Regions from separate parts of the Bradyrhizobium sp. USDA 4541 genome, predicted to be linked through region 3. Evidence: predicted binding sites of a transcription regulator. Region 3 holds the regulator's gene; each other region holds the start of a gene.

Region 1 (7,476 bases), 7.8 Mb from region 3:
GACCTCACCGGCCAGCGCATCAGCAAGGTGATGCAGACGATGAAGTTCATCGAACAGCACATCAACGAGATGATGAACATCTGGGGCGGCGTCGACGCCATCAAGTCGCACGTCCCGGCGATCGTCGACACCCGCGAGGGCGATGCCCGCCTGCTCAACGGTCCGAAGCTCGACGGCGACGCCGGCCACGCCTCGCAGGACGACATCGACGCGATGTTCAACTGAGGTTCGTCAGATCAACACGAAAAACGCCGGCCCTCGGGCCGGCGTTTTGTTTGAGCGATCGTGCAACTCCCGCGAGGATCGCCGCCTCGCCCTCCGCGCAAGCCGATGGTCGCAACGCGTCGGATCGGTCAAGGCGACTTACCAATCGCAGCATTCTTTATCCTCCGTCGCCATACAACATCGCCATACTGGCTGCCGGCTGGCTCGCCATCTCGCTCGCGCTCGGAGCGGTGGTTGCGCACGCCGTATTCCGGCGCGGTCGCGTCACCTATCATCGGATCATCGGCGCGGCCCTGCTGTATCTGCTGATCGGGCTCGGCTTCGGGACGCTATTCGTCTTCCTCGGGTTGTGGTTTCCGGACGCATTCAAGGGAATGAATTTCGAGGATGACTCAGCCCCTGCGAACTCGGTCTATTATCTCAGCTTCGTCACGCTCACTTCTACCGGCTACGGGGACATCATCCCTGTGCACCCGCTAGCGCGCAGCCTGTGCAATGTCGAGAGCGTGATCGGCCAGCTTTACCCGGCCACGCTGCTGGCGAGGCTCGTTACGCTCGAACTGAGAGGCCAGGGCTCATAAGGCTTGTATTTCACGCTGCGAACCCGGCTCGCGCTACTTCGGGCTTCGGGCGACCGAGCCTCGCTCCCTTGGCACAAACCGCCCTATCGCCTTCAAGTTTTCCGACGTAGATTAGGTGCCCGATGGAAGGGATCGTTCATGGCACCCGGGTGCTTAAAACCGAACCCGTCAAATCACGTCCTCTATGACGAGAAGAGCTTGCTGCGACATCGAGCCGCGGCACCTCCCATCGGCGCTGCAAAAGTCGGATCGGCTCGCCAACCACAACGCGCATTTCAATCGAGCAAATTGCCTCGTCAGCTCAGGCGTCGATGGGTCGAACCGTCGAGCGGTGACGTGGTGCTCCGCATCACTCTGGCTGCGAGCGCGCTCTGGCCGATCCTGCTGTTGACCGTCCTGTTGCTCGAAGCTCAGTAAGGCACGGCAGGCCCGACGGATTGTCGCCGCTGATTGTCATGGATGATTTAGAAGCGGCATTCGACCGGATGCACTACAGTACTGGCGCCCAGTCGCGACCTGAACGCCAGTAGAGTCGTTCATTCATACAAGGCGCAGACCCCTCCCTGCCAGCGCACGCATCTGCGAACGGCTCGGCGAGTTTGACGGACGGTCGTCCTTGCTACGCATACACCATTGATACGCGTCCGGCCCGGACCGCAGCCGACGGCCACCGGTATTGCCATTGTTTCCGTCTGGGGGAGCGGCGCGGGTGTCATGGCTTGCGCAGGTGCTCCAACACACAAAGCGAAGATAAAGACAGCAAACAAGCGGATCATTGTGTTCCTCCATTTAATCCTTTGAGGCACCACAGCTCCACTCCATAGCGATGGAAAGGCCCGGCCTTGACTTGCGTCAAGGCTCGCAGGCATGCGTCCCCTCACCGCAGGCATATGCTACCTGATCACCAGATGAAGTTGCCGAACCACCCATATCGCGGACGTCGCTCCGCAAAATGCGCATAAGGTGACGGCGCGTATCTCCTGGCATGGGCATACTTCCGAGGCGGCTTGGCTTCCCTCGCCTTGCGGCCCGACGATTTTGGCCGCTCGATTTCGGATTTCTGCATCTGGGCAAACGCTTCCCGCTCGCGAACGATCGGGGAAGGCCCGACAGTTTCGGCCGCGGCTGGAGCAGGAATTTCCGCGACCTGTTCAGGAACGATAGTCGGGAGACTGGTGTCGTAAACGACAAGGTCGGGCAGCTTTTCCATCGAACGGATGCGAATGGTCGGACGACTCGAGTCAGGCTGCTTTGCCAGTGGAGAATTGGGGATGGTGGCATCCAGAAGGAATAGCAGCGCGAGCAGCACTCCGCCGATATACAGGAAATACCGCGCCACTGGCATGGATCGCTCCATCCGCCATTGTGCACATCGCCAGGCTTCTTTGCCCAAGGGCACGCATCTGCGCTGAAGCATGGCTCAGCACCGCGTCAGGCGGCTACCGGCCGACGAGACCGCATTGACGTGCGCGTGGTCGACACCAGCGTCCCATTCAAGAACTTCAGGACCTTTGACATAGATCAACAGTATCGCGACAAGGATGAATCAGTCCGATCCTCCGTCTCGACAACATGCATCTTGTGCCAGCGTCGACGGTTGCAAATCCGCTGGCAGGTTTGTTGTCGCGGGTGCATATTACTGCGTGAGGGAAATTGTCATGCGTATGCCGGGAGCCAACATTGGGTGCCGGTTGCATGGGACTTCCGGAATCATTCCGGTCGCCCAGCGCGAGGATTCGCATTTTGGTCCAGCGCCGGATCATACATTCGCGGCCGGCTCGCTGCGTGTGACCAACGTGCAGAGCCTCCTATTAAAAATTGGCAAGCAGTTCGTATCGCAATAGCAATCGCCGCAAGTGCAACAAGCGGCGCGTGGTGGAAGCGAGCGTTTGAGCTTGTGGTGAGGACAGCCAACCGCCGGTAAGCACAGCGCGAGGTCGTCTTTGAAGGTGCGACGATGAGCGCCGGGCTTCTTTCAATCGCGCTGATGGCGTGCGCCTTGCTACCGGATCACTGATTGGGGCGGAGCCACTGGAGTACTCAACACTGGAGATTGAACATGACGCAAAGAATTGTCCGAAATACTGCAATTGCGCTTTCGACTATCGCTTGTGCGACACTGTTCTCCATCACCTGGTCCGAGCGGGGCGGTCTTTCGGCGTCGGTCGAAAGTGCCCAGGCGCGTGTGGGCCGGCCGCTGACGCCCGTGAGCGTCGCCGGCGTCGCGCGTCGTCAGACCCGGCGCGCCGCGTACGGGTACGGGGTGGGCGCGGGTGTCGCCGCTACGGCAGCGGTCGCTGCGGCCGCCGCTACCGCGCCGGCCTATTCCGGCTGGGGCACAAACGATTGGACCAATTCGTATGCCGCCCAGACGGATCCCTACTTTGGCCAGCCCTACTATCCGGCACGAGCCTACCAGAGGATCAGTCCGTATTACGGATATGCCGGATGGACGGAGTACAAGGCAGCCAATGGTATCGGCTGCGAGCCCGGCACGATGACCAAGATGGCTGACGGCCGCATGTACGTCTGTCAGTGAAGCCGGCGCAACGGCAGCGCAAGAGGGCGGCTCCCTGAGCCGCCCTCTTTCACGATGAAGCAGATCAATCCCACGCGGCGACGGGTCGCGCGCGGCGTTGATCTACGTCAACATCGCCTCCCCCTTTTGCCACTGACGATACCTTGGGCCGCATCTGAAGCGGGCTCCATCACCTTCAGTTCACGTGCGATGAGGAGGATCACCATGCGTCGGACGAACATTTTTCCAACCAAGTCAGTGACGGTTGCGGGAATAGCGGCGAGCCTGATGTTGGGGTTTGCAGGCGCCGCTCTCAGTCCAGCACCGGCCAACGCCGTGATTTACTGCACGTATGTCGGTTATCCGGCAGGCTGCGTGGCACGGGCAGGCGTTGTGCTCAGGCCTCGTCCGGTGGCGCGCGCTGCGGTCCGCCACAATGCGGGCGGCAATTTGAATGGCGGCGTCAATCGGGTTGGCGTGCGGCGATAAGGCCGTGTTTGCGGGTCTCCTTCCCTTCTCCCCTTGTGGGAGAAGGTGGCGCGGATGCAATCCGCGCCGGATGAGGGTTGTCGCCGCCTACTCAAATCTCGAAAGGGTCACTCGCGGAGGGAGACCCCTCACCCGGATTGCATCTGACGATGCAATCCGACCTCTCCCACAGGGGGAGAGGTGCGCCGACTATGCGGCGCTATGTCGGCAGATCGCTCGAAGTCCCGCCGTTACGCCCTTGGCGCGCAGCGGACATAGACCATGTTGCCGTAGCGGACCCCGGCGTCCTTGTCGACGAAGCGGGTGATCATGACGCGGCCGTCGAACGAGACGATCTCGCGGTCCTGCTCGCCGGGCGTCGGTCCAGGCGGGCCGATATAGTTCTTGCCACTCGGGGAACCCTTCAGCCGCAGTTCCTGCGGGGTGGCCTGGTCGGCCAGATGCATGATGACGCCGCCGTTCTGGCCGGCGCCGATCACGTAAGGCTGCTTGCACTGGCCGCGCGCGGCGGCCTCGGTGCGGGCGCGATCGGCGGGATTCTGGAACGAGGCGAGACCCCAGCGGCCGACGATCTCGTCGGCGCGGATGCTCGCGGGCATTTCGGGGGCGACCCCCGGCTCGGCTGGCGCCGGCTCAGGGTTCGACGACAACGACGGCAGGCTCATGCTGCCGCACGCCCCCAAGAGTGTCGTCAGCGCCGAAACAGCCGCGAACCGTGCGACCAATCGCGCGTTGAATGACCTGATCATATGCATCCCCCGACTATGTCCCGGCCGCACCCGTCCTGCAGCCAAGCGTAAAACTTAAGACGGAGCAATGACGTCTGACAAAATTACGTCATCGCTACGATTTGGTTTCTGGTCCACCATCCTATATTGGCCTCACCAAGGCCTTAACCCGTTTGCTTGACAGAAACTGCGCCAGGCCATATTTCCCGGCCCACAATTAGCACTCTCGCACCACGATTGCTAAGAGCGTCGGGCGTCCTGCCCAGCGCCGACCGGGCCGGCATCCAACGCCGGTCCCGATGAACCGGACCTGAAACCGAGCCTCCAAGAGGGAACGTCATGGCTAAATCCACCTTCCGCCCCCTGCACGACCGCGTCGTGGTCAAGCGTATCGATGCCGAGGAGAAATCCAAGGGCGGCATCATCATTCCGGACTCGGCGAAGGAGAAGCCGTCCCAGGGCGAGATCGTCGCCGTCGGCCCGGGTGGCCGCGACGAGGCCGGCAAGCTGATCCCGATCGACCTCAAGGTCGGCGACCGCGTGCTGTTCGGCAAATGGTCGGGCACCGAGGTCAAGCTCGACAACCAGGAGCTCCTGATCATGAAGGAGTCCGACATCATGGGCGTGCTGGCCTGATCGCCATTCAACCGCGCGACCGCACCACTCGCATCGTCATGCCCGGACTTGATCCGGGCATCCATCACGCTTCCGAAGAGTTCTTACCAAGGCGATGGATCGCCGGGTCAAGCCCGGCGATGACGAGCGCGGAAACGGCAAGCGCGTCTCTCAAAACTGACAGGAGTTCAAACCAATGGCTGCCAAGGACGTAAAATTCGCCGGAGAGGCCCGCGACCGCATGCTGCGCGGTGTCGACGTGCTCGCCAACGCTGTGAAGGTGACGCTCGGCCCGAAGGGCCGCAACGTCGTCATCGAGAAGAGCTTCGGCGCTCCCCGCATCACCAAGGACGGCGTCACCGTCGCCAAGGAGATCGAGCTCGACGACAAGTTCGAGAACATGGGCGCGCAGATGCTGCGCGAGGTCGCTTCCAAGACCAACGATACCGCCGGTGACGGCACCACCACCGCGACCGTGCTGGCGCAGGCCATCGTCCGCGAGGGCGCCAAGTCGGTCGCCGCCGGCATGAACCCGATGGACCTCAAGCGCGGTATCGACACCGCGGTCGCGGCCGTGATCAAGGACATCGAGAAGCGCGCCAAGCCGGTCGCCTCCTCGTCCGAAGTCGCCCAGGTCGGCACCATCTCGGCCAATGGCGATGCCGCGATCGGCAAGATGATCGCGCAGGCGATGCAGAAGGTCGGCAACGAGGGCGTGATCACCGTCGAGGAGAACAAGTCGCTCGAGACCGAGGTCGATATCGTCGAGGGCATGAAGTTCGACCGCGGCTACCTCAGCCCCTACTTCATCACCAACGCCGAGAAGATGACCGCCGAGCTCGAGGATGCCTACATCCTGCTGCACGAGAAGAAGCTGTCCGGCCTGCAGTCCATGCTGCCGGTGCTGGAAGCCGTGGTGCAGTCGGGCCGTCCGCTCTTGATCCTCGCCGAGGACGTCGAGGGCGAGGCGCTGGCGACCCTGGTCGTCAACCGCCTGCGCGGCGGGCTCAAGGTCGCCGCCGTCAAGGCGCCGGGCTTCGGCGATCGCCGCAAGGCGATGCTGGAGGACATCGCGATCCTGACCGGCGGTCAGCTGATCTCCGACGACCTCGGCATGAAGCTCGAGAGCGTCACGATCAACATGCTCGGCCGCGCCGGCAAGATCGTGATCGACAAGGAGAACACCACGATCGTCAAGGGCGCCGGCAAGAAGAAGGACATCGACGCCCGCGTTGGCCAGATCAAGGCGCAGATCGAGGAGACCACCTCGGACTACGACCGTGAGAAGCTGCAGGAGCGCCTCGCCAAGCTCGCCGGCGGCGTTGCGGTGATCAAGGTCGGCGGTGCGACCGAGGTCGAGGTCAAGGAGAAGAAGGACCGTGTCGAGGACGCGCTGAACGCGACCCGCGCCGCGGTGCAGGAAGGCATCGTGCCGGGCGGCGGCGTCGCGCTGCTGCGCGCCAAGAAGGCGGTCGGCCGGCTCACCAACCCGAATGCCGACGTCCAGGCCGGCATCAACATCGTGCTCAAGGCGCTCGAAGCTCCGGTCCGCCAGATCTCGGAGAACGCCGGTGTCGAGGGCTCGATCGTGGTCGGCAAGATCCTCGAGAACAAGTCGGAGACCTTCGGCTTCGACGCCCAGACCGAGGACTATGTCGACATGGTCGACAAGGGCATCATCGACCCCGCCAAGGTGGTGCGCACCGCCTTGCAGGACGCCTCCTCCGTGGCCGGTCTGCTCGTGACCACCGAAGCCATGGTCGCCGAACTGCCAAAGGACGCGGCGCCGGCAATGCCGGGCGGCGGCGGCATGGGTGGAATGGGCGGCATGGGCGGCTTCTAAGCCTCCCCCATCCCTATCGAGATCGAAGGCCGCCTCCGGGCGGCCTTCTTTTTTGCAGTTTGATTACGATCGGGATGCAAGGATCATCTGATGTCCCGCGACGCCAAATCACTGACGTCAACGCTCGTGCTGTTCTACGCGATCGGCGCACTGCTTGCGCTCGGCGCCTATGCCCTGGACAGCCTCGATGATCTTGCGGTCGTCTTGACGTTCTGGCTCAGGCAAACGCTGACGTTTGTCGTCCTCGGCGTGGGTTATGGCGTCTATTACGTCATTTCGGGTTCTGCCGGTCATCGTCCAAAAGCGCCGTTGCGATTTCTGGACATCTCGTTTCTGGCCGCTGCTTCCACGCTTGGGGTTGGCATCCTCGTGCACAGCTGAGCGATCCTTGACGCGACGGCCTGACAGTCCGTTACGCCACGCAGATGTCCGGCACCGCCACCTTCTGGAACAGGTGCGGCGAGGCTACCGCCGAGG
Region 2 (7,476 bases), 3.7 Mb from region 3:
GGCCGCGCTGCGGTAAGTCGCCCGGCGAGCCTGCCCCAAACAAAAACCCCGGCATCGCTGCCGGGGTTTTGCGTGTGTGCCGAGCATGACCGGCAGCTTGGAGGTGGAAGTCCTCTATCCAGCCTGATGACGGTGAAGGATTAGCGAAGCGCAAGGGCGTCATCGCGAGGTGGGGTCTGAAGGAAGCGTGGAGCAAAGCCGCGGCCCGATGGACAAAAACCGGATAAACGAGGCCTACCCGGCCGGACGAGCGAGCACGTGATCGCGAAGTCCACGGTCATCGGGGCCGGGGTGGTAAATCCGGCGGGCGTGCGGCGAAGGCGGTCGATCTTACCTCGGGAGATCTGCGCTGCGTCTCGGCAACGAGACTGAGGTCGTCGTAAGGCGATCTGACCGCAGTGCAGAAGTCAGCAGAGGGCATAGTAGGCGGAACGAGTTTCGCCGAAGGCCTGAACGCTGGAAGTGACGAGTAGATGCAGCGATATCGCATCGGCCATGCGACTGAATTCCGGGCAACTGGCCTCGGAACGGCGGGAAGGGGTGAAACCCTGACTGACGCTGATCAGAGGAGTCGAAGCTGGCGCGACGATTGCTGACACCCAAACTACGGCGGCAACAGAACAACTCTTGCCGCTTAATCCAGCGAACCGCCGTATACGGACCCGTATGTACGGTGGTGTGGGAGGGGAGGGGCTGCGAGGCTCCCCCCTATCCCGATTTCGTTGTCGTTGAGCGAGATCCCGGCTCTGCGGTGCACCGCTTCGCGCTGCACCGCGTCCGGGACGACTTCGTCGCTTAGAAGTCCATGCCGCCCATGCCGCCGCCCGGAGGCATCGCGGGGCCGCCGGCGTTCTTCTTCGGCAGCTCGGCAACCATCGCTTCCGTGGTGATCAGGAGCGCGGCAACCGAGGCAGCGTTCTGGATCGCGGTGCGCACGACCTTGGTCGGGTCGATGATGCCCTTCTTGACGAGGTCGGCATAGTCGCCGGTCTGGGAGTCGAAGCCGTAATTGTAGGTCTTGTTCTCCAGGATCTTGCCGACGATGACCGAACCGTCTTCACCGGCGTTGATCGCGATCTGGCGAGCGGGAGCCGACAGCGCCTTGCGCACGATCTCGACGCCGGTCTTCTGGTCGTCGTTCTTGGTGCGCAGGCCCTTGAGCTGCTCGGAGGCACGGAGCAGGGCGACGCCGCCGCCCGGGACGATGCCTTCCTCGACAGCCGCACGGGTCGCATGCATCGCGTCATCAACGCGATCCTTGCGCTCCTTCACCTCGACCTCGGTCGCGCCGCCGACGCGGATCACCGCGACGCCGCCCGCGAGCTTGGCGAGACGCTCCTGCAGCTTCTCACGGTCGTAGTCCGAGGTGGTCTCCTCGATCTGCGCCTTGATCTGGGCAACGCGGGCGTCGATGTCGGCCTTCTTGCCGGCACCGTTGACGATCGTGGTGTTCTCCTTGTCGATCATCACCTTCTTGGCGCGACCGAGCATCTGCAGCGTGACGTTCTCGAGCTTGATGCCGAGGTCTTCCGAGATGGCCTGGCCGCCGGTCAGGATCGCGATGTCCTGCAGCATGGCCTTGCGGCGATCGCCGAAGCCCGGAGCCTTGACGGCCGCGACCTTCAGGCCGCCACGCAGGCGGTTGACGACGAGAGTGGCGAGAGCTTCGCCTTCGACGTCCTCGGCGACGATGACCAGCGGCTTGCCGGTCTGCACCACGGCCTCGAGCAGCGGCAGCAGCTCGTTCAGCGAGGAGAGCTTCTTCTCGTTGATCAGGATGTAGGCGTCGTCCATCTCAACGCGCATCTTGTCGGCGTTGGTGACGAAGTAGGGCGAGATGTAGCCGCGGTCGAACTGCATGCCCTCGACGACGTCGAGCTCGGTCTCGAGCGACTTGGCTTCCTCGACCGTGATCACGCCCTCGTTGCCGACCTTCTTCATGGCGTCGGCGAGGAACTTGCCGATCTCGGCATCGCCATTGGCCGAAATGGTGCCGACCTGGGCGATCTCCTCGTTCGAGGTGACCTTCTTCGAGTTCTTCTGGAGGTCCGCAACGACGGCTTCGACCGCGAGGTCGATACCGCGCTTCAGGTCCATCGGGTTCATGCCGGCGGCGACCGACTTGGCGCCTTCCTTCACGATCGCCTGGGCGAGCACGGTTGCCGTGGTGGTGCCGTCGCCGGCCGCGTCAGCGGACTTGGAGGCGACTTCGCGCACCATCTGGGCGCCCATGTTCTCGAACTTGTCGTCGAGCTCGATCTCCTTGGCGACGGTGACGCCGTCCTTGGTGATGCGGGGAGCGCCGAACGACTTCTCGAGCACCACGTTGCGGCCCTTCGGACCGAGGGTGACCTTCACCGCGTTGGCGAGAACGTCGACGCCGCGCAGCATCTTGTCGCGCGCCTCGACGGAGAATTTGACTTCTTTAGCTGCCATCTGAGTTTTTCCTTGAGAGATTTAACCTGGGAGGGAGGGAGGCGCTTAGGCCGCCTTCTTCTTGGAAGCGGGGACGTCGAGCACGCCCATGATGTCGCTTTCCTTCATGATCAGCAGGTCTTCGCCGTCGATCTTGACCTCGGTGCCCGACCACTTGCCGAACAGGACGCGGTCGCCGACCTTGACGTCGATCGGGATCAGCTTGCCAGCTTCATCGCGGCCGCCCGGGCCAACGGCGATGACTTCGCCCTGGGAGGGCTTTTCCTTGGCACTGTCCGGAATGATGATGCCGCCAGCGGTCTTCTCTTCGGCGTCGATACGCTTGACCACGACGCGGTCGTGAAGCGGACGGAATTTCATGCAGTCCTCCTAAACATTTGTAGATGCTCTAGATTTTTGGAGAGTTAGCAGTCCAGTCCAGCGAGTGCCAGACTGGTTGGGCAGGAGATAGGCCAAGCCTTGGCGGCGGGCAAGTGCCTCTAGCAGAAAAATTGGCACTCGTGAGTACCGCCTGCCAAGAGGATGCCGAGATCATTTCGGCATCCTTAATGCCGCCCAAGAGGGGTTGCCGGGGCTATTAGCAGATGCGGTAAGCTGCTGCCAACGCAAGAAATTTCAACAACCTATTAAACATTTAGGCTTGAGATGGGTTAGTCGCGTGCGTCACATTTCTCTCATGTGAGCGCATCCATTGCCGGTGGTCCGGCGGGGGAGGTCGGCCACCACGTGAATGCGCTCCGTCACAGGAGGTTGGCATGGTCTCGCGAGTTGGTGGGGTTGTTTCCGACGATTTCCGGAAGCAGTTGCTGGGGTACGGGCTGACGACGGCGCAAATCCTCTATCGGATGCCGGATCACCCCTCGTTGCTGCAGACCTATGTCTGGCAGAACTACGACCTGTTTCCGAAATTTCCGGCGCTGCAGGATTTCCTCGCGTTCTGGCAGGCGAAGCTCGAAGGCCCGCTGTTTTCGGTGACGGTGGCGCATTCCAAGCTGGTTAAGCCGGCCGAGCTGCGTGCCGTCGACGGCGTGTTCCGGCTGCATTGATCAGCAAACGTAGCAGGGCGCGGCTCTGCGCCTTTGCTCGCCTCGCGGCGCGCGACTTGTGTTAGCCTCTCTCCGTCACAAAAAGACGGGAGGCGAAACAATGGCCAAGAAGACGGCATCAAGATCGGCAGCCAAGACCGCGGTGAAGAAGAAATGGTCGGGGCTTGGCGCAGGCGCCAAGAAGACGTCCGCGAAATCGTCCGCGCGCAAGACCATCAAGTCGAAAGGCCGCGTCCCGGCGGCCAAGAAGAGCGCGCCGAAAGCCGCAGCCAAGGCGTGGCCGAAGCAGCGCGTCGCGATCAGCCATCACCGCGAAGAGGACTTCAAGGCCGACGGGCTGCGCGCCTACGCCAAGTACCGCGACCTCGGCATATCAGCCGCGTCGCATGGCCTCGCGCAGGCACATGTCATCCGGCTGCAGGGACCGTGCAATCCCGATGAAGTGTCGAAGCTGCACTTCCACGATGTCGACTTCCAGATGGTCTATGTGCTCAAGGGCTGGGTGAAGACCTACATGGAAGGCGAGGGCGAGACGCTGATGCAGCAAGGCAGTGCCTGGACCCAGCCGCCGCGCATCCGGCACATGATCCTGGACTATTCCGACGACGTCGAACTGCTGGAAGTGATCCTGCCGGCCGAGTTCAAGACGGTGGAGCTGAAGGCGTAGTGCTCACGCACTCGTCGTGGCCGGGCTTGACCCGGCCATCCAGCTTGCTTCGCAAGATTCTCCTTGGTCGATGGATGCCCGGGTCAAGCCCGGGCATGACGATTTTCTAGCTAGGGCTGTGTACCCATAAAACCGTCGGCGTGACTCTACGTCCGCTTTGCCCCGATAGCGACCAAGTTCGTGCGGCAACGCAAGATGTCGCGATGGGCCAACTGCCGACGTTCCAAAGTGAATGAGACCACCAACAGTTATTCTGTCGGCGCTATTGGAGGAGCGGCGTCAAGTAGCCCGAAACAGACTATCCCCGCAATCAGACTGCAAGACGATCCAAAGGAATCGAAACCCTTAACCTGAGCCCGCTCGGTAACCAATCATATTCCACCTTGCCGCCCAGTTGAGCGGCAATGCTGCGCTCCGCAAGCACACTCCCAAAACCCTTTGCCGAAGGCGCAGCAACAATCACTGGGCCGCCTGTCTCTTCCCATTCAAGATGCAAGTCCCCGCCTTGCGTGTCCCATGCGATGTTTATTGAACCGGTTGGTTCCGACAACGCCCCATACTTGGCCGCATTCGTAGTGGTTTCATGCAGCGCGAGTGCGAGGCTTGTAACGGCCATAGCACCCACGGGGACAGCTGGTCCTCTTACCATGATGCGTTCGCTGGACGCGTCATCTTCATACGGCCGCAAGACCGTTCGCACCACGTCTCCCACCGTCGTTCGCTCGCTATGCGCCTCCGTACCCATGATTCCAGGACGGATTAGGTCCTTGGCCTGCATTAGAGCGTCGAGACGGCCTCGTAACGATTGAGCCATCTCTTGCGGAGTTCTGGCTGACCGAGCGCTCAGACTTATGATGCCATGGAAAACGGCAAACATGTTCTTCACGCGATGGTTTGCCTCCCGAGCGAGCAACCGTTGGCGTTCTTGCGCAATTACACGTTCGGTAGTCTCACTAACGATGCAGAGTACACCGCCAGTTTCGCCAGCCTCGTTCTGAACTGGAGAATACGAGATGTCGAAATAAACTGTCTCTGGGTAGCCGTGCCGCTCAATGTAGAAGGGGCGGTCCTTCGCGAAGACTGTTTCGCCGGTGTCGAGGACGCGCCTGAGAAGCGGTCCTAAATCGTCCCACAGCTCGGCCCAATTATCGCGTGCTGGTCGCCCAAGTGCCTTTGGATGCTTCTGACCTATCGTAGGAGCATAGGCGTCGTTGTAGAGAGCGACAAATTCGGCTCCCCAAAACAGCACGATTTGTGCTTTGGCCGGCAGCATAAGGCTCACCGCGCTCCTGAGGTGCGTTGGCCACCCAACGATTGGTCCCAAGCTGGTGCTGGACCAGTCGAAAGACCGGATGAGTGCGGCAGCTTCGCCCTCAGCCCGCGGAAAATCGCCTTTTACTTCTCGAACAGTGCCCATGGCGATCAACAAAGCAAACATTGGAATCGGGAACAATGGCCCACGAAACACTGATGTCAACAGAGCAACGACGAGATGGGCATAACGAGCTGTCGCAACGGGCCATAAGCAGTCATCAACCGCCGCTGTAGGTCGGCGGTCGGCCGAGAATGTTCCCGCCACGACGCCAAATTAGCAAAAGAACTCAATGGCTTGGAACGTTGCGCCCCTCTGTAGGTTGGCTGACCAGCATCCGAGGAGCCAACGATGGTCCCCCAAGCGCAGCAAAAGAGCGAACGGATCAGGGTTTTGTTCGTGGAGGACGAATGGTTCATCCGATTTGACGTAGCTGAGCAGCTTCGAGGCGCGGGGTTTGAGGTTATTGAGGCGAGGACCGCCGATGACGCGATGGACTACATCTCATCAGGCGAGCGGATTGACGCGCTGATAACCGATATCCGGATGCCCGGAACCCTTGATGGTCTGGAGTTGGCTGGGAAGGTCCGCGTCATGCAACCGATGCTCCTTATCCTCGTTGCCTCTGGAAGCACAGAATTGGAGAGCGCAGCGAGCCGCGTAGGTAGGTTCATCAGCAAGCCCTACGATCCCAGGCAGATCGCGATGCTGATCGCGGAGATGCTCGGCCCGGCGCTGTAGTAAGCATGCAAGCAACAACTGTATTGATCGTCGAGCAGGACGTGCTCGTGCGCCATCCGCTGGCGGAGTACCTTCGTGAGTGCGGCTATCGCGTGATGGAAGCAACTCAACACGATGAGGCACGTGAATGCCTCGAAGGCGGGAAACACTGTATTGAAGTCGCCCTGATCGACGTAGGCGGCGCCACCGGCTCTGGGTTTGCTCTTTCTGCGTGGATACGGAGCAACTACCCAACTGTGAAGACAATGCTGGGCGCGACGGTCGGCAAGGTCCTCGCGCTCGCGGGTGACCTTTGCGAGGAAGGCCCGCAGGCAGCGAAGAAGCTGAATTATCGCCCCGTGTTGGATCACATTCGCCAACTGCTCGCGACCCGGAAGCCGCCGAAAATCACCAGCCGCGATACCCGCGCAGGATAGGTGGCTGCAAACAGTGCGCTCATCGCGCTGCCTTCGGAATTCCCCATGATCACCGCTTGTGATGCGCCAATTGTTGTATCCATGATGGCGCGAACGTCGTCCATGCGTTGCTCAAGGGAAGGAGCAGCGGAATCCGGTCGGATAGTCCGTCGCCCCTTTTGTCGAATGTAGTGACACGCGCAAAGGCTGAAAGCCGCTGCAAGAATGCCGTATATCCGGACGTTTCGTGCTGAAAATCGACGTGCGAGAACCCACCAAGAACCATGATGATGTCGATAGGTCCTTCACCCATCACTTGACAGGCGATATTGACCTCGCCGCTCAGAGCATATCTGGTTTCGGCTAAGGCGAACTCTGACATCCGGTCGTCGCGAGACCCGACAATTCTCCTCGGCTGAACTATGGGGGTCAGCGGATAAAGTCACCTCAGAAGTATGGCAATGTCCACAGCGGGTCATTCACGTCGAATCGCATCGGGCGGAGCCGCCGGTCGATGTCCGCAATGCTCCGTTTGCGTCCACGCCGGCACTGCGCGGCAAACGACGCTAGGGGCCAATAGCTGCCCCGCAATGTTAAGACGGCGGCGCGCACTTCGAAACTAACACCGGCACGTCCGGTCGAATCTTCCGTGCCAACGCGACGCGCTCGTCCAACCGCAAGTAAAATGGCGAAAACCCTCTGAGAAATCTGCTACACTCGATTTATGAAAACCTTTTCAGATAAGGTCCGCGACATCGTGCGCAAGATCCCAAAGGGGAAGGCCATGACGTACAAAGCTGTCGCTGCTAAAGCCGGCAATCCGAAGGCTGCGCGCGCGGTCGGTGCCATAATGCGCACGAATGACGACCCATCGATCCC
Region 3 (7,476 bases):
CGGAACGCTGGCTGACGGAGGAATGGAGGCCGCGGCAAGGGCGCCGCGGGGCCATAATCCTTTTGTTTTAGTTAACTATTCGCCGAGAATATGCCTGAATCCACCCGCCTCATCAGAGCTGGATGGAGTCCTGGCTGATCACGGTCGGCCAAGAGAAGAGAGACGATGGAAGGCCCGCATCACCGCAAGTCCCCGCCGTCGGGCACCACCCGGCGGACCGCGCTCGGCCTCATCGTGGGCGCGCCGCTGCTGACGGCCTGTTCCGGCGTGCAGCAAAGCTTGAGCCAGTTTTCCAGCCCGTTCGGCGGCAACCAGGAAGGCGGTCCTGCCGGCCCGCAGCAGCACCCGCAGGCGGTCGGCACCGGGCAGGTCAAGATCGGCCTGATCCTGCCGCTGTCGGCGTCCGGCAATGCCGGGCTTGCCGCCCAGTCGATGCGGAACGCGGCCGAAATGGCGCTGGCGGAATTTCAGAACCCGAACATCCAGCTCCTGATCAAGGACGATGGCGGCAGCCCGCAGGGCGCATCGCAGGGTGCCCAGCAGGCACTGTCCGAAGGCGCCGAGATCATCCTGGGACCGCTGTTCGCAGGCTCGGTGCCGGCCGTCGCGCAACTGACGCGGCCGCGCGGAACCTCGGTGATCGCGTTCTCCACCGATTCGAGCGTGGCCGGGCGCGGCGTCTATCTGCTGAGCTTCCTGCCGGAGTCCGACATCAACCGCATCGTCGACTACTCGGCGGGGATCGGAAAGCGCTCGTTCGCCGCGATGGTGCCGGACAACGCCTATGGCAACGTGGTCGAGGCCGCGTTCAAGCAGGCGGTCGGCCGCAAGAACGGCCGCGTCGTCGCATTCGAGAAATATGGCGCCGATCGCGCGACGCCGGCGCGAACCGTGGCGCAGGCGCTCGGCCAGGCCGATGCGCTGCTGATCGCCGACGATGGTGATTCGGTGGTCGCGACCGCCGATGCCTTGACCGCAGCTGGCGCCAATCTGCGCAACATCCAGCTGCTCGGCACCGGGCTGTGGGACAATCCGCGGGTGTTCGCGAGCCCCGTCTTGCAGGGTGGCCTCTACGCCGCGCCCGATCCGTCCGGCTTCCGCAGCTTCGCCGGCCGCTACCGCGGCAAATATGGCGGCGAGCCCGTGCGCACCGCGACGCTTGCCTATGATGCCGTGGCGCTGATGGCGGCGCTCGCGCGCACGCAAGGGGCGCAGCGCTTTGCGCCGGAGACATTGACCAATCCGTCCGGCTTTGCCGGTATCGACGGTCTGTTCCGCTTCCGCTCCGACGGCACCAATGAGCGTGGCCTTGCGGTCATGAAGGTGGCCTCAGGCGGCAGCACGCCGGTGGCAGGCTCGCCGAAGAGCTTTGGCGCTTGATTTTCGTCGGGCGGTCAAGCTGCCTTGTCGAGCGCCGGCACCCGCCAGCTCCTTTGCATGGGGTTGTTTTCGATATTTTGGCAGCGTGCACCTAGAGCGGTTTCGAGCGACGTGGATACCGGTTCGCGTGAAGAAAACGCGTCAAAACAAGAATCTAGAGCCTCGTTCCGATTCAATCGGAACGGGATAGGTTCTAGGCGGCGAGATCCGCAACGACCGCGTCGAGCACCGGGAATCCCGACGTCGTCACCCGCAGTCGTCCGTCGGCGTCGACGGCGATCGCGCCTTCCTCGCGCAGCATCGCGATCCGGTGCGGGTCGAGCTGGCGGCCGGAGAGCTTCGCATAGCGCTTGGGATCGATGCCCTCGGCGAGCCGCAATCCCATCAGCAGAAACTCGTCGGCGCGTTCTTCGCTGTTGAGGCTGTCATCGCTGACGACGCCGTGACCGCGCTCCTCGACGTTCAACAGCCACGCCTCGGGGCGCCGCTCGGTTGCGGTCGCGTGCCTGACGCCATCGATGTCGAGCCGGCCATGTGCGCCCGGGCCGATGCCGGCATATTCCTCACCGCGCCAGTAGACGAGGTTGTGCTTGCACTCCGCGCCGGCGCGGGCGTGATTGGAGATCTCATAGGCCGGCAATCCCTCGCGGGCGCAGACCTCCTGCGTCACGTCGTAGAGCGCGCGCGCGGTCGCTTCGTCCGGCGTCTGCAATTTGCCGGCGGCATGCAGCCCGAAGAACGGCGTGCCTTCCTCGATCGTGAGCTGGTAGAGCGACAGATGCTCGGCCGCTTCCGAAATCGCCTGCTTCAGTTCATCGGCCCACATCCGCGGCGTCTGGTCGGGGCGGGCATAGATCAGATCGAACGAGTAACGGTCGAACGCAGAGCGCGCGATCGCGACCGCGTCGAGCGCCTCGCGCGCGGTGTGCAGGCGGCCAAGCGCCTTCAGCGAGACGTCATCGAGCGCCTGCACGCCGAGCGAGACGCGGTTGACGCCGGCTGCGCGATAGCCGCGAAAGCGCGTCGCCTCGACGCTGGTCGGATTGGCCTCGAGCGTGACCTCGACATCGCGCGCCACCGTCCAGTGCTTGCCGATCGCATCGAGCACGGCACCGACGGTCTTCGGCTGCATCAACGATGGCGTGCCGCCGCCGAGGAAGATCGAGGACACCTGCCGCCCCGGCACGCGCGCGGCCGTCGTCTCGATCTCGCGGGCGAACGCGCGCACGAAACGCTCCTCGTCGACCGGCGCATGCCGCACATGGCTGTTGAAATCACAATACGGGCATTTCGACAGGCAGAACGGCCAGTGCACGTAGACGCCGAAGGCTTCTCGGTCAGCGTGGCTCAAGGCAGATCTCCGCGAGCTTCACGAAGGCGCGGGCGCGATGCGACAGGCCGAGCCCGAGCGGCGGCAGGCCGTGCTTCTCGATGCTGGTCATCTCGCCGAAGGTCCGCGTGTAGCCGTCGGGCAGGAAGGCCGGATCGTAGCCAAAGCCGGCGGAGCCACGCGGCGGCCAGACCAGGGTTCCATCGACGCGGGCCTCGACCTGCTCGAGATGATCGTCGGGCCAGGCCACGCACAACGCCGACACGAAGTGCGCCTTGCGCCGGTCCGGTGCGGTGGCGCCGCGTTCCTGCAGCAGCCGCTCGATCCGCGTCATCGCCGCCATGAAGTCCTTGCCCTCGCCGGCCCAGCGCGCCGAGTAGATCCCGGGCGCTCCGTCGAGCGCATCGACCACGAGGCCGGAATCGTCGGCGAAGGCGGGCAGTCCGGTCGCCTTCGCTGCCGCGATCGCCTTGATCGCCGCGTTGGCGCGAAAATTGTCGCCGGTCTCCTCGGGCTCGGCGAGGTCGAGCTCGCCGGCCGACACCACCTCGACGCCGTGCGGCGCCAGCAGTTCCCGCATCTCGGCAAGCTTGCCGGGATTATGGGTGGCGATGACGAGCCTTCCGGTGATTCGGCGGTGCATGACCAATCTGACTACGCCACCGCGATCTTTTGCAAGTCGACCAGACGCGCGACACCTTTGCGCGCCAGCGCCATCAGCGCCAGGAATTCACCTTCCGAGAACGGCGTCTTCTCGGCGGTGCCCTGCACCTCGATGATCCGGCCGTCCCCGGTCATAACGAAATTGGCGTCGGTGTCGGCCTCGGAATCCTCGGCATAGTCGAGATCGAGCACCGGCGTGCCCTGGTAGATGCCACAGGAGATCGCCGCCACATTGTCGCGCAACACGTTGGTCTTCAGCATGTTGCGGGTCTTCATCCAGTTGATGCAGTCGGCCAGCGCCACCCAGGCACCGGTGATCGAGGCGGTGCGGGTGCCGCCGTCGGCCTGGATGACGTCGCAATCGACCGTGATCTGGCGTTCGCCGAGCGCCTCGAGATCGACGGCCGCGCGCAGCGAGCGGCCGATCAGCCGCTGAATCTCGACCGTCCGGCCGCCCTGCTTGCCGGCCGAAGCCTCGCGGCGGGTGCGTTCCAGGGTGGCACGCGGCAGCATGCCGTATTCGGCGGTGACCCAGCCGCGGCCCTGGCCCTTCAGCCACGGCGGCAGCCGCTCTTCCAGCGTGGCGGTCACCAGCACATGGGTGTCGCCGAACTTCACCATGCAGGAACCCTCGGCATATTTGACGACGCCGCGTTCCAGCGACACGGGACGCAGTTCATCGGGTGCACGGCGGCTTGGCCGCATGAAATCCTCCAGAAATCCGAGAAAATTGGCTGGCGGTGCTTGTAGGAGCGGGAAGGGGCAGCGGCAAGGGTTTTGGCGAGGGTTTTCGGCCCCGGTAGGGTCCGGTACGACGGGGCCGAATGCATGCTTGTCATCGGCCTCCCGGATCGACAAATTATGCAGTAATTGTGAGGGACTGGAGTGTGACTCACCACGATCCGATTGGCCTGATCGCGCCGCATGCCGGGCTCGCCCAGCTCAACGAGCGTTCGCGCGATATTTTTCGTCAAATCGTCGAAAGCTATCTCGCAACCGGCGAGCCGGTCGGTTCGCGCAACATTTCGCGCCTGATCGCATTACCGCTGTCGCCGGCCTCGGTCCGCAACGTGATGTCGGATCTCGAGCAGCTCGGCCTGATCTATGCGCCGCACACCTCCGCCGGCCGGTTGCCGACCGAACTCGGGCTGCGCTTCTTCGTCGATGCGCTGATGCAGGTCGGCGACCTCACCGAGGCCGAGCGTCAGTCGATCCAGACCCAGCTTGCGGCCGTCGGCCGCGCGCAATCCGTCGAGGCCGCGCTTGGCGAAGCCTTGACGCGGTTGTCGGGGCTGACCCGCGCCGCGGCGGTGGTGCTGACGCAAAAGTCGAATGCGCGGCTGAAGCACATCGAGTTCGTCCGGCTGGAGCCGGAAAAGGCGCTGGTCGTGCTGGTCGGCGAAGATGGCCAGGTCGAAAACCGCGTGCTGGCACTGCCGCCGGGTGTTCCATCCTCAGCCCTGACCGAGGCGACCAATTTCCTCAATGCGCGGATCCGCGGCCGGACGCTGGCCGAAGCGCGGCTCGAGCTCGAGACGGCATTGACGCAAAACCGCGCCGAGCTCGATCAGCTCACGCAAAAAGTGGTCGCGGCGGGCATCGCGAGCTGGTCCGGCGGCGAGAATGAGGACCGCCAGCTGATCGTGCGCGGTCACGCCAATCTGCTGGAGGACCTGCATGCGCTCGACGATCTCGAGCGCATCAAGTCGCTGTTCGACGATCTCGAAACCAAGCGCGGGGTGATCGATCTGCTCGGCCGCGCCGAACGCGGCGAGGGCGTGCGGATCTTCATCGGCTCGGAGAACAAGCTGTTCTCGCTGTCGGGTTCCTCAACCATCATCGCGCCCTACGGCGACGCCCAGGGGCGGATCGTGGGCGTCCTCGGCGTGATCGGACCGACACGGCTGAACTATGCGCGGGTGATCCCGACCGTCGATTATGCCGCGCGCATCGTCAGCAAGATGCTCGGCGGCTGACCGGAGGGCGATTTCGCTTTCATTTGACGGGTTTTCTTCACCCAAGCCGGAGATCCCAGTTCCCGAGACCGGTATGTTGCGCTTGATTTTCGCCGCCCAAAGCACGATATCCCGGCAAGCAATCCCCAAGATTTGAATCGACGCGAGTTTTCGAGAAGGCAAGCCATGACCGATCCGAACCGGGCCAATGACAACACCGAGAATTCGGCGCCGACGGGTGAGCCCGTGGTCTCGAAACCCTACATCATGCCTGACGAGCCCGAGGCCGCATCGGCGGAGGCGCTGAACAAGGAACTCGCCGAGGCGCGCGACCGGACGCTGCGCACCCTGGCCGAGATGGAGAATCTCCGCCAGCGCACCCGCCGCGAGGTCGCCGACGCCAAGACCTACGGCATCACCGGCTTTGCCCGCGACGTGCTCGATATCGCCGACAACCTGCAGCGCGCGCTCGATGCGGTGCCGGCCGAGACCAAGGAAGCCGCCGATCCCGGCCTGAAGGCGCTGATCGAAGGCGTTGAGCTGACCGAACGTTCGCTGCTCAACGCGCTGGAGAAGAACGGCGTCAAGAAGTTCGACCCGATCGGCGAGAAGTTCGATCCGAACTTCCAGCAGGCGATGTTCGAGGTGCCCGATCCGTCGGTGCCGTCGGGCACCGTGGTGCAGGTCGTGCAGGCCGGTTACATGATCGGCGAGCGCATCCTGCGTCCGGCGCTGGTCGGCGTCTCCAAGGGCGGCGCCAAGGCCGCCCCGACCGCTGACATCACCGCCTGATCCGTCCGATCCCGGACACCCGTCTGTGAGCTCGCGGATTGCGCGGGCTCACGGTCGCGGCTTCTCGTGTGCCTTCGGCCAATAGGTGCCGAAGCTCCAGAGATTTCCTTCCGGATCGCGGCAGGCGAAGTCGCGGCTGCCATAATCCGTGTTTCGCAGTTCCATCTCGATCTTCGCTCCGGCAGCCTTGACCTTCGCGTGCAGCGCGTCGGGATCGTCGACGGCGATATAGATCGAGTCGGTGCGGCGGTGGTCGAGGTCGCCGACCAGCCTGCCATATGCGTCGTCGCGGCTCTGGCCCAGCATCAGCATCGAGGAACCATAGGCGAGCTCGGCGTGATGGATCACGCCGCCATCGCGGTAGACGACGTGTTCGGTGAACCCAAGCACCGTCGTGAGCCAATTGGTCATCGCCTCGGCGTCCTTGCAGCGCAGGGTCGGGTAGATGCGGGGCGGTTCGATGTCGTGCGTCATGGTCGCTCACCTCCTTGGCTGACGGCGCCATCCTGCACGGGGCAACGCGGCGTTGGCTTGAAGGTTTGTTACCAGTCCGCCAGCCCATCGCCGGCGTGAACCAGCCGGCGGTCGGTCAGCGCCCGGCGGCGCGCCCAGGCGGTTGGCGGTTCGCCTGCGAATTCGACGAACTCGCGGGCGAGATGGGCCTGGTCGGCATAGCCGCTTTCCGCCGCGATCCCCGCCCAGCCAAGCGCTGCGCCGCTTTGTGCCAGGCTGCTCGCCCGGTGAAACCGCATCATGCGCGCCAGCGATTTGGGGGCGAGGCCGAGTTCGGACCGAAACCGGCCAGCCAGATGCTTGCGGCTCCAGCCGATCTCGTCGGCCAATGCCGTGATGCTGATGGCGCCGGCCGAACGCGCCAGTTTTCGATAGGCGAACGCGACTTCGGGAGACGGCATGTGGCCGGCGCGGCGCAGCACGAACGCCTCGATCAGGTCGAAGCGGCGCTGCCAGCAGGTCACGGCGCCGAGCTGTTCACGCAGACGACGGCCATCATGGCCGAGCACATCGTCGATATCGACCATGCTCCCGACCAGGTCGGTCACGGCGCCGCCGAAGAAGCCGTAGGCGCCGAGCGGGGTGAAATCGACCTGCACGCAGGCGGCGCGCCCGTCGGACTCGATGTAGACAGGCCCGGCATGCAGGCCGGCGGCGAAGCTGAGCTGACGATCGGCCGCACCGGGCTCGCGCGACAGCGCGATCAGGAACGGCGAGCCGAAACTGATGATCAGCGGGACGATCAGCGGCGCGGTCTGCCGCTGCGCGAACCGGCCCGTTGCGGTCTCGCGATAACCTGTGATCCGGACGATCAGGCCAGCCATGCGCGGCGACGGCAGGCGC
Region 4 (7,476 bases), 3.2 Mb from region 3:
ATGACGCGATTGGACCATCGCGGAAGCAGGCCCTAGTCCAGCAGCGGCCCTATATGCTTTGATGCGCAGGACCGGAATTGAGATGCAAAGGTGGCCAGATGTATATGTTCGTTAGAAAGTACACCAAGGTTCGTTCGGTTGCGGATGCTGCCCGCCGCGCGAAGAGCGGCATCGGCCAGATCCTGAAGGATTCGCCCGGATTTAAATCTTATTATGTATTGGATGGGGGCCAAGGCGTTGGTGTCGCTGTGATGATATTCGAGGACCGCGAAAGCGCCAATGCGGCGAACGAAAAGGTCCTGCAGTTTGTTCAAGCAAGCATGCATGACCTTCATCTTGGCGCGCCCGAAATTATCGCAGGGGAAGTCTTGGTGAACATAGAATCTGATGCGTAGTTGATCGCAAGCGCCGCTAATCAGCGAGGGGAGCGAGCATGGCGTCAAGAAGCTGCTTTGGCGTTCGGCAAAACGTTTCAATGTCACTGCACATGTATGGCCGGCATATCAATTGCACGAGCCGCTCAGAGTTCGATGTGGAGCTAAGGCGCGAGAAGCCATACGTGCTGAAGGTCGTTGTCGACGAGCACGCGCGGACTTAGTCTTTTTCGTCAGGCGGGAGCGTCGGCACGTCCGCTGCTGACCCAAACGCGAAGGCCGGACCACCTCTGAGGTCGTTCGGTCATCGGGCCAGACCGGAAGTGGTTCGCCCAGCGACCGGCACGATTCGTGTCCGACATATAACCAGTACAGAAAAGCCAGGCGGCGATGCTGGGCCTCTCTTTCTTTGAACGCTGAACTTTGGACCTAGAAGTCCACACCACCCATGCCGCCCATGCCACCACCCCCTGGCATGCCGCCGGGTGCGTTCTTCTTCGGCAGCTCGGCGACCATGGCTTCCGTGGTGATTAGGAGTGCCGCGATGGAGGCGGCGTTCTGGATCGCGGTGCGCACGACCTTGGTCGGGTCGATGATGCCCTTCTTGACGAGGTCGGCATAGTCGCCGGTCTGGCCGTCGAAGCCGTAATTGTAGGTCTTGTTCTCCAGGATCTTGCCGACGATGACCGAACCGTCTTCACCGGCGTTGATCGCGATCTGGCGAGCGGGAGCCGACAGCGCCTTGCGCACGATCTCGACGCCGGTCTTCTGGTCGTCGTTCTTGGTGCGCAGGCCCTTGAGCTGCTCGGAGGCACGGAGCAGGGCGACGCCGCCGCCCGGGAGGATGCCTTCCTCGACAGCCGCACGGGTCGCATGCATCGCGTCATCAACGCGATCCTTGCGCTCCTTCACCTCGACCTCGGTCGCGCCGCCGACGCGGATCACCGCGACGCCGCCCGCGAGCTTGGCGAGACGCTCCTGCAGCTTCTCACGGTCGTAGTCCGAGGTGGTCTCCTCGATCTGCGCCTTGATCTGGGCAACGCGGGCGTCGATGTCGGCCTTCTTGCCGGCACCGTTGACGATCGTGGTGTTCTCCTTGTCGATCATCACCTTCTTGGCGCGACCGAGCATCTGCAGCGTGACGTTCTCGAGCTTGATGCCGAGGTCTTCCGAGATGGCCTGACCGCCGGTCAGGATCGCGATGTCCTGCAGCATGGCCTTGCGGCGATCGCCGAAGCCCGGAGCCTTGACGGCCGCGACCTTCAGGCCGCCACGCAGGCGGTTGACGACGAGGGTGGCGAGAGCTTCGCCTTCGACGTCTTCGGCGACGATGACCAGCGGCTTGCCGCTCTGTACCACGGCCTCGAGCAGCGGCAGCAGCTCGTTCAGCGAGGAGAGCTTCTTCTCGTTGATCAGGATATAGGCATCGTCCAACTCGGCACGCATCTTGTCGGCGTTGGTGACGAAATAGGGCGAGATGTAGCCGCGGTCGAACTGCATGCCCTCGACGACGTCGAGCTCGGTCTCGAGCGACTTGGCTTCCTCGACCGTGATCACGCCCTCGTTGCCGACCTTCTTCATGGCGTCGGCGAGGAACTTGCCGATCTCGGCATCGCCGTTGGCCGAAATGGTGCCGACCTGGGCGATCTCCTCGTTCGAGGTGACCTTCTTCGAGTTCTTCTGAAGGTCGGCGACCACGGCTTCCACCGCCATGTCGATACCGCGCTTCAAATCCATCGGGTTCATGCCGGCGGCGACCGACTTGGCGCCTTCCTTCACGATCGCGGCCGCGAGCACGGTCGCGGTGGTGGTGCCGTCACCGGCCGCGTCAGCGGACTTGGAGGCGACTTCGCGCACCATCTGGGCGCCCATGTTCTCGAACTTGTCCTCGAGCTCGATCTCTTTGGCGACAGCGACGCCGTCCTTGGTGATGCGGGGAGCGCCGAACGACCTCTCGAGCACCACGTTGCGGCCCTTCGGACCGAGGGTGACCTTCACCGCATTGGCAAGGATATCGACGCCGCGCAGCATCCGGTCGCGGGCATCGACGCCGAATTTGAGTTCTTTGGCTGACATGTCTGTCTCCCCTGAGTTGATCTCTGCTCCTCGTCCTGAAGTGCGTGCTCTTGAAGTGGGCGTCTCGAAGAACGAGACAGTTGGCTCTTGGCTCATCTTTCGAGACGCCGGCAGCGCCTGCTCCTCAAGGGAGCGGGCGTACGGCTTAAGCGGCCTTCTTGCTGGCGGAGGTGCCAGTAAGAACACCCATGATGTCGCTCTCCTTCATGATCAACAGCTCCTTGCCGTCGATCTTGACTTCGGTGCCCGACCATTTGCCGAACAGCACGCGGTCGCCGACCTGAAGGTCAATCGGGATCAGCTTGCCGCTCTCGTCGCGGCCGCCGGGGCCGACGGCGATCACTTCGCCCTGCGAGGGCTTTTCCTTGGCCGTGTCGGGAACGATGATGCCGCCAGCGGTCTTCTCTTCGGCGTCGATGCGCTTGACCACGACGCGGTCGTGAAGCGGACGGAATTTCATGTGATCCTCCCTGGCCTTGTGCACAACTCGGGATTGGCACCCACAATGAGCGAGTGCTAATCGCAGCTCACTTATACCTGTGACAGTTGGGCGCAAGAGCGTCCGCCTGTGATATTTGGCTGCAACTTTGCTCTCGGAGGGGAATGCCGGCGACGATCGCTGCCGGGCGAAGCAATAGGCCGCCAGCAGTGTCTATGTCCGATCTGGGCCCTCGCGACTTATTGCACCGCCACACGACTTCGGTGCGGACGGGACTAAACGGACACGCCATCGTCGCGCACCCACAAATTCTCAGGTACAGACCTAGGAGTGTGCCTGGCCCGAATGATCGTCGCCACCGAGATCCTCCGCAATCTCCTGCAGCAGCTTCGGTCCCCTGGCGAGCCTGCGGCCAAGTGCGGTGACGAAGGAATCGTAGCGTTCACCTCCCTTGGCGCGCGCGGCTTGCGCGGCCGGCTCCGGCAATGCCGGGGTCGTGGTCAACCAGAACCGGACGAATACGGCAAGCGTCTCGACCGCGATGCCGACGTCGCGCTCAAGCCGGATCATGCGGCGATCGAGCTGGTCGAGGCGCTTCGCGATCACCGCTTCCCGTCGTTCGGCCGCATCCGGAGACAGAAAGGAGGCGATCGCGGCCTCAGCGATCAGCGATTGAGGTTGGTCTCGGCGCGCGGCATAGTCCGTCAGCGCCGTCATAACGGCCGGGTCGAGGTAGACCGAAATCTGGACCTTCTTCTTGCGGACGGTCATGGCGGTCACAGCTCCGTGCCATCGCCGGAGTCCAGCGAGACCTGCCGCGCTACGCCTTGCATGATCCGGGTTATGCGGCTGTTGCGGACGGCCTCATCGTCCGCATCATCGACGGGATCGGCTTCGAACTCGTTCTCGATCGGCGCCCTCCTCTCGACCAGCGTCACGCGGCTGAGCTCGGGCTGCTGGCGGCGTTCGGATCCGGTCGGATCGTCATCTTCGGTCGCGGTCGTCGAGCCGGCATTGCCGATTTCCGCTTTCGGCGGCAATGGCCGGCCCGTCCAGTCATTCGGCCGCCCCTGGTTGGGAATAGTGAGTGCCGGCACCGGCAGAATGCGTTGCAGGAGGCGCGCGTCGTCGTAATAGCGCGCCTTCTTCGCCCGGATCGGCGAAGCGCCCGCAACCATGACGATCTCGTCCGTCGGTGGCAGTTGCATGACTTCGCCTGGGGTGAGCAGCGGCCGGGCCGTTTCCTGCCGGGAGACCATCAAATGACCAAGCCACGGGTTTAGTCGGTGGCCGGCATAGTTCTTCATGGCGCGCATTTCGGTCGCGGTACCCAAGGCATCGGAGACACGCCTGGCGGTGCGCTCGTCGTTGGTGGCGAAGCTGACGCGGACATGGCAGTTGTCGAGGATCGAATTGTTCGGGCCGTACGCCTTCTCGATCTGGTTCAGCGATTGGGCAATCAGAAAGCCCTTCAGTCCATATCCTGCCATGAACGCCAGCGCCGACTCGAAGAAATCCAGCCGCCCCAACGCGGGAAACTCATCGAGCATCAGGAGCAGCCGGTGGCGCTTTGCCTTGGCCTGCAGGTCCTCCGTGAGACGCCGGCCGATCTGGTTGAGGATCAGACGGATCAGCGGCTTGGTCCGGTTGATGTCGGAGGGCGGCACGACGAGGTAGAGGGTCGCCGGTTGCTGGTCGCCCACGATGTCGGTGATGCGCCAATCGCAGCGCCGGGTCACCGCGGCGACGATGGGATCACGGTAGAGCCCGAGGAACGACATGGCGGTCGACAGCACGCCCGACCGTTCGTTGTCGGACTTGTTGAGCAGCTCGCGCGCTGCGCTAGCGATGACGGGATGTGGACCGGCTTCGCCGAGATGCGCGGTCTTCATCATCGCGACAAGCGTCGATTCGATCGACCGCTTCGGATTAGAGAGGAACACGGCGACGCCCGCCAGCGTCTTGTCCTCTTCGGCATAGAGGACATGGAGGATGGCGCCGACCAGCAGCGCGTGACTGGTCTTCTCCCAATGGTTCCGCTTCTCCAGGCTCCCCTCGGGATCGACCAGGATGTCGGCGATGTTCTGGACGTCGCGGACCTCCCATTCGCCGCGGCGAACCTCGAGCAGCGGATTATACGCCGCTGACTTCGGATTGGTCGGGTCGAACAATAGGACCCGCCCATGTTTTGCGCGGAAGCCCGCGGTCAGCTGCCAGTTCTCGCCCTTGATATCGTGAACGATCGCCGAGCCCGGCCAGGTCAGGAGCGAGGGCACGACCAGGCCGACGCCCTTGCCCGAACGGGTCGGGGCGAAGCACAGCACATGCTCCGGCCCGTCATGACGGAGATAGTCACGCTCGTAGCGGCCGAGCACCACCCCATCGGCGCCAAGGAGCCCGGCCGCCTTCACTTCCCCCGTCTTGGCCCAGCGGGCAGAGCCGTAGGTCTCGACGTTCTTCGCCTCGCGCGCCCGCCAGACCGACATGCCGATGGCGGCAACGATCGAGATGAATCCGCCCGAGGCCGCGATGAACGCGCCGCGCACGAAGATGTCGGGCGCATAGGCGTCGTAGAAGAACCACCACCAGAAAAACGCCGGCGGATAATAGATCGGCCAGCCAAAGACGCTGAACCATGGGGTGCCCAACTGCCCCTGAAATCCGAGCTGCCAGGCGACATATTCCGTCGCACCCCAGGTCGTCAGAAGCACGATCGCGAGCACGGTCAGGATCTGTCCCCAGAGGATGGTGGTCGCGGACATGGCGTTGGTCCTTTCTGCGCGATCTACAGTCCAAGTCCCCGCTTTCGGCCAAAGCTCCAGTCGATGCCACCGTCGTTGCGCATCGTTCCGGTGACGTGGCGGCCGAGCTGTTTCTCGAGCGAGGGCGTCCAGGGCACGAGCTGGAAGCCGAGTCCGTCGTCGATCATGGCGAAGCGGCCGGAGGCGAGCGTGAAGCGCCGGCGGTAGCTGCCGGCGACATGGTCGCCGCTGCCGGCTTGATGGAATGGCTGGCCGGTTCGGGACGCGAGCCTATCGCCCAAGGCCTCCAGCTCCCGGCAACGCAAGGTGTCGATCAGGTTGCGCGAGAAGATGATGCGCTGGCCCCGCCGCTCGGCATAACCGCGTTCGACCAAATGCTCGGCGCGCCGCTCCATGGCCTGCCGCACCTCGGCGCCGAAGCCGCCATCCGAAAGCGCGGCCGGCGTGCGAGCGACCGCCTGCCGGTCGAGCCAAGTCGCCCCCGATGCCGAGACCTGCGCAGCGAGGTTGAGATCCGACCGGACGGCGAGCGCCACGCGGCGACGTCCTTGCGGGTCGTCGAACTTGCGCAGCTCGACGATTGCGCCCGGCGCGCCGTCGCCGGCGGCGTCGAGATCGGGCAACCTCAAGTGATGGGTTCGCCCGTCCACGCCGTCGACCACGGCATAGGCCGTGCCCTTCAGCTCGTCGTCGAGGCCGCGATCGACCAGCCGGCCGATGATCGGCGCATCGAGGCTTTCAGCCGCGAGCACATAACTCGCCGCGCCGCGCTCAATGCCGCGTTCGGCTAATGCCCGGTGCATGCGCCTGATGATGTCATCGCGCTCCTCCAAATCGCGTAGCGTGGTCTCCGCCCGGTCGCGGATCACCCACTGGCCTGGATCGACCTGATCGGCGAGGCCGAGGGATTCGAGCTTGCGCAAGCGACCGACCTTCAAGGCGTGATATTCGTCCGGCTGCCGCTCGCGATGGGGCGCGAGATCGATGACGCCGGTGGACCAACCATCGCGCACAAGCTGACTATCCAGCTTGGTCCAGCGTTCGGCTTCAACCTGGCGCTCGAGATTGCGACGGATGTCGAGCTCGGTGCGCGGACCGAGTTCCTGGGTGACCAGATCCTGCGCGCGGGCACGCATTCCCTCCCTGATGTAGTCGCGCGAGATCACGAGGTCCTGGCCATCGTCACCCCGGCCGCGGAGGATGACGTGAACGTGGGGATTGTCGGTGTTCCAATGATCGACACCGCCCCAATCGAGCTTCGTGCCGAGATCCGTGGCCACCTGGCCCATCAGCTCGCAGGCGAAGGATTTAAGGTCCGCCAAGTCCACCGCGTCCTCGGGCGACACGATGAAACGGAAGTGATGACGGTCGCCCTCGCACCGCGCGGCGAAGCCACGGCCATCAGCGTCCTCGGTCTGCGGCCCGAACAGGCGCGCCTTGCCCCCGTCGCGGGTCACCCCCTCACGACGGAGATAATTGAGGTGCGCGGCGAGCGGCGCGGCGCGCGCGGTATGACGGACGACGCGGGTCTTGATTACGACGAGGCGCGAGCGTCCCGTCAGCAGATGGTTGGCCTGCACGCTGGCGACCCGGCCGCGTCCAAAGCGCGACCGGTTGCCCGGGATGATTCGGCCCGAGCGGGACACCTGCCCGCCGGCCTTCTGCGCCGCTGCGATCGCCTGCGCAATAAAGGGCCGCGCCCGCTGCGAAGTGGATGAGCGGATGCGGCCGGTGCGGATGCGAAACTCCCGATCATCGGCCATCGTCGACCTCGGCAATGTGCGAAAGATCGCAGAACGTCAGAGAGTTGCGTGCGGGGCGCACA

What was found. Region 3 encodes HrcA, which represses chaperone genes, less so after heat shock. Its sites were predicted from a motif close to GTTAGCACTCNCNNNNNGNGAGTGCTAAC; they were not measured.
Region 1: the regulator HrcA is predicted to act here: its motif matches at 4,758-4,786, upstream of J2R80_RS43025 (co-chaperone GroES).
Region 2: the regulator HrcA is predicted to act here: its motif matches at 2,840-2,868, upstream of groES (co-chaperone GroES).
Region 4: the regulator HrcA is predicted to act here: its motif matches at 2,943-2,971, upstream of groES (co-chaperone GroES).

Annotation. Positions count from the first base shown of each region.
Region 1 covers NZ_JALJZF010000001.1:9,114,185-9,121,660, forward strand. Annotated here, with positions in the region: gene J2R80_RS42990 (protein phosphatase CheZ) at 1-225, shown strand, start outside; gene J2R80_RS42995 (potassium channel family protein) at 276-806, shown strand; gene J2R80_RS43000 (hypothetical protein) at 1,708-2,151, opposite strand; gene J2R80_RS43005 (hypothetical protein) at 2,465-2,650, shown strand; gene J2R80_RS43010 (hypothetical protein) at 2,866-3,345, shown strand; gene J2R80_RS43015 (hypothetical protein) at 3,535-3,813, shown strand; gene J2R80_RS43020 (hypothetical protein) at 4,044-4,562, opposite strand; gene J2R80_RS43025 (co-chaperone GroES) at 4,881-5,177, shown strand; gene groL (chaperonin GroEL) at 5,353-6,999, shown strand; gene J2R80_RS43035 (hypothetical protein) at 7,090-7,380, shown strand; gene J2R80_RS43040 (antibiotic biosynthesis monooxygenase) at 7,412-7,476, opposite strand, start outside.
Region 2 covers NZ_JALJZF010000001.1:5,034,480-5,041,955, forward strand. Annotated here, with positions in the region: gene groL (chaperonin GroEL) at 796-2,436, opposite strand; gene groES (co-chaperone GroES) at 2,482-2,796, opposite strand; gene J2R80_RS23715 (usg protein) at 3,192-3,482, shown strand; gene J2R80_RS23720 (cupin domain-containing protein) at 3,583-4,149, shown strand; gene J2R80_RS23725 (HWE histidine kinase domain-containing protein) at 4,460-5,422, opposite strand; gene J2R80_RS23730 (response regulator) at 5,813-6,202, shown strand; gene J2R80_RS23735 (response regulator) at 6,208-6,618, shown strand; gene J2R80_RS23740 (hypothetical protein) at 6,668-6,979, opposite strand; gene J2R80_RS43770 (MGMT family protein) at 7,322-7,476, shown strand, end outside.
Region 3 covers NZ_JALJZF010000001.1:1,356,686-1,364,161, reverse strand. Annotated here, with positions in the region: gene J2R80_RS06425 (penicillin-binding protein activator) at 166-1,380, shown strand; gene hemW (radical SAM family heme chaperone HemW) at 1,574-2,731, opposite strand; gene rdgB (RdgB/HAM1 family non-canonical purine NTP pyrophosphatase) at 2,718-3,353, opposite strand; gene rph (ribonuclease PH) at 3,365-4,078, opposite strand; gene hrcA (heat-inducible transcriptional repressor HrcA) at 4,261-5,349, shown strand; gene grpE (nucleotide exchange factor GrpE) at 5,515-6,120, shown strand; gene J2R80_RS06395 (VOC family protein) at 6,169-6,594, opposite strand; gene J2R80_RS06390 (AraC family transcriptional regulator) at 6,663-7,476, opposite strand, start outside.
Region 4 covers NZ_JALJZF010000001.1:4,590,760-4,598,235, reverse strand. Annotated here, with positions in the region: gene J2R80_RS21635 (hypothetical protein) at 99-395, shown strand; gene groL (chaperonin GroEL) at 804-2,450, opposite strand; gene groES (co-chaperone GroES) at 2,596-2,910, opposite strand; gene J2R80_RS21620 (CopG family transcriptional regulator) at 3,214-3,660, opposite strand; gene J2R80_RS21615 (conjugal transfer protein TraG) at 3,666-5,651, opposite strand; gene J2R80_RS21610 (VirD2 family relaxase/mobilization nuclease) at 5,675-7,414, opposite strand.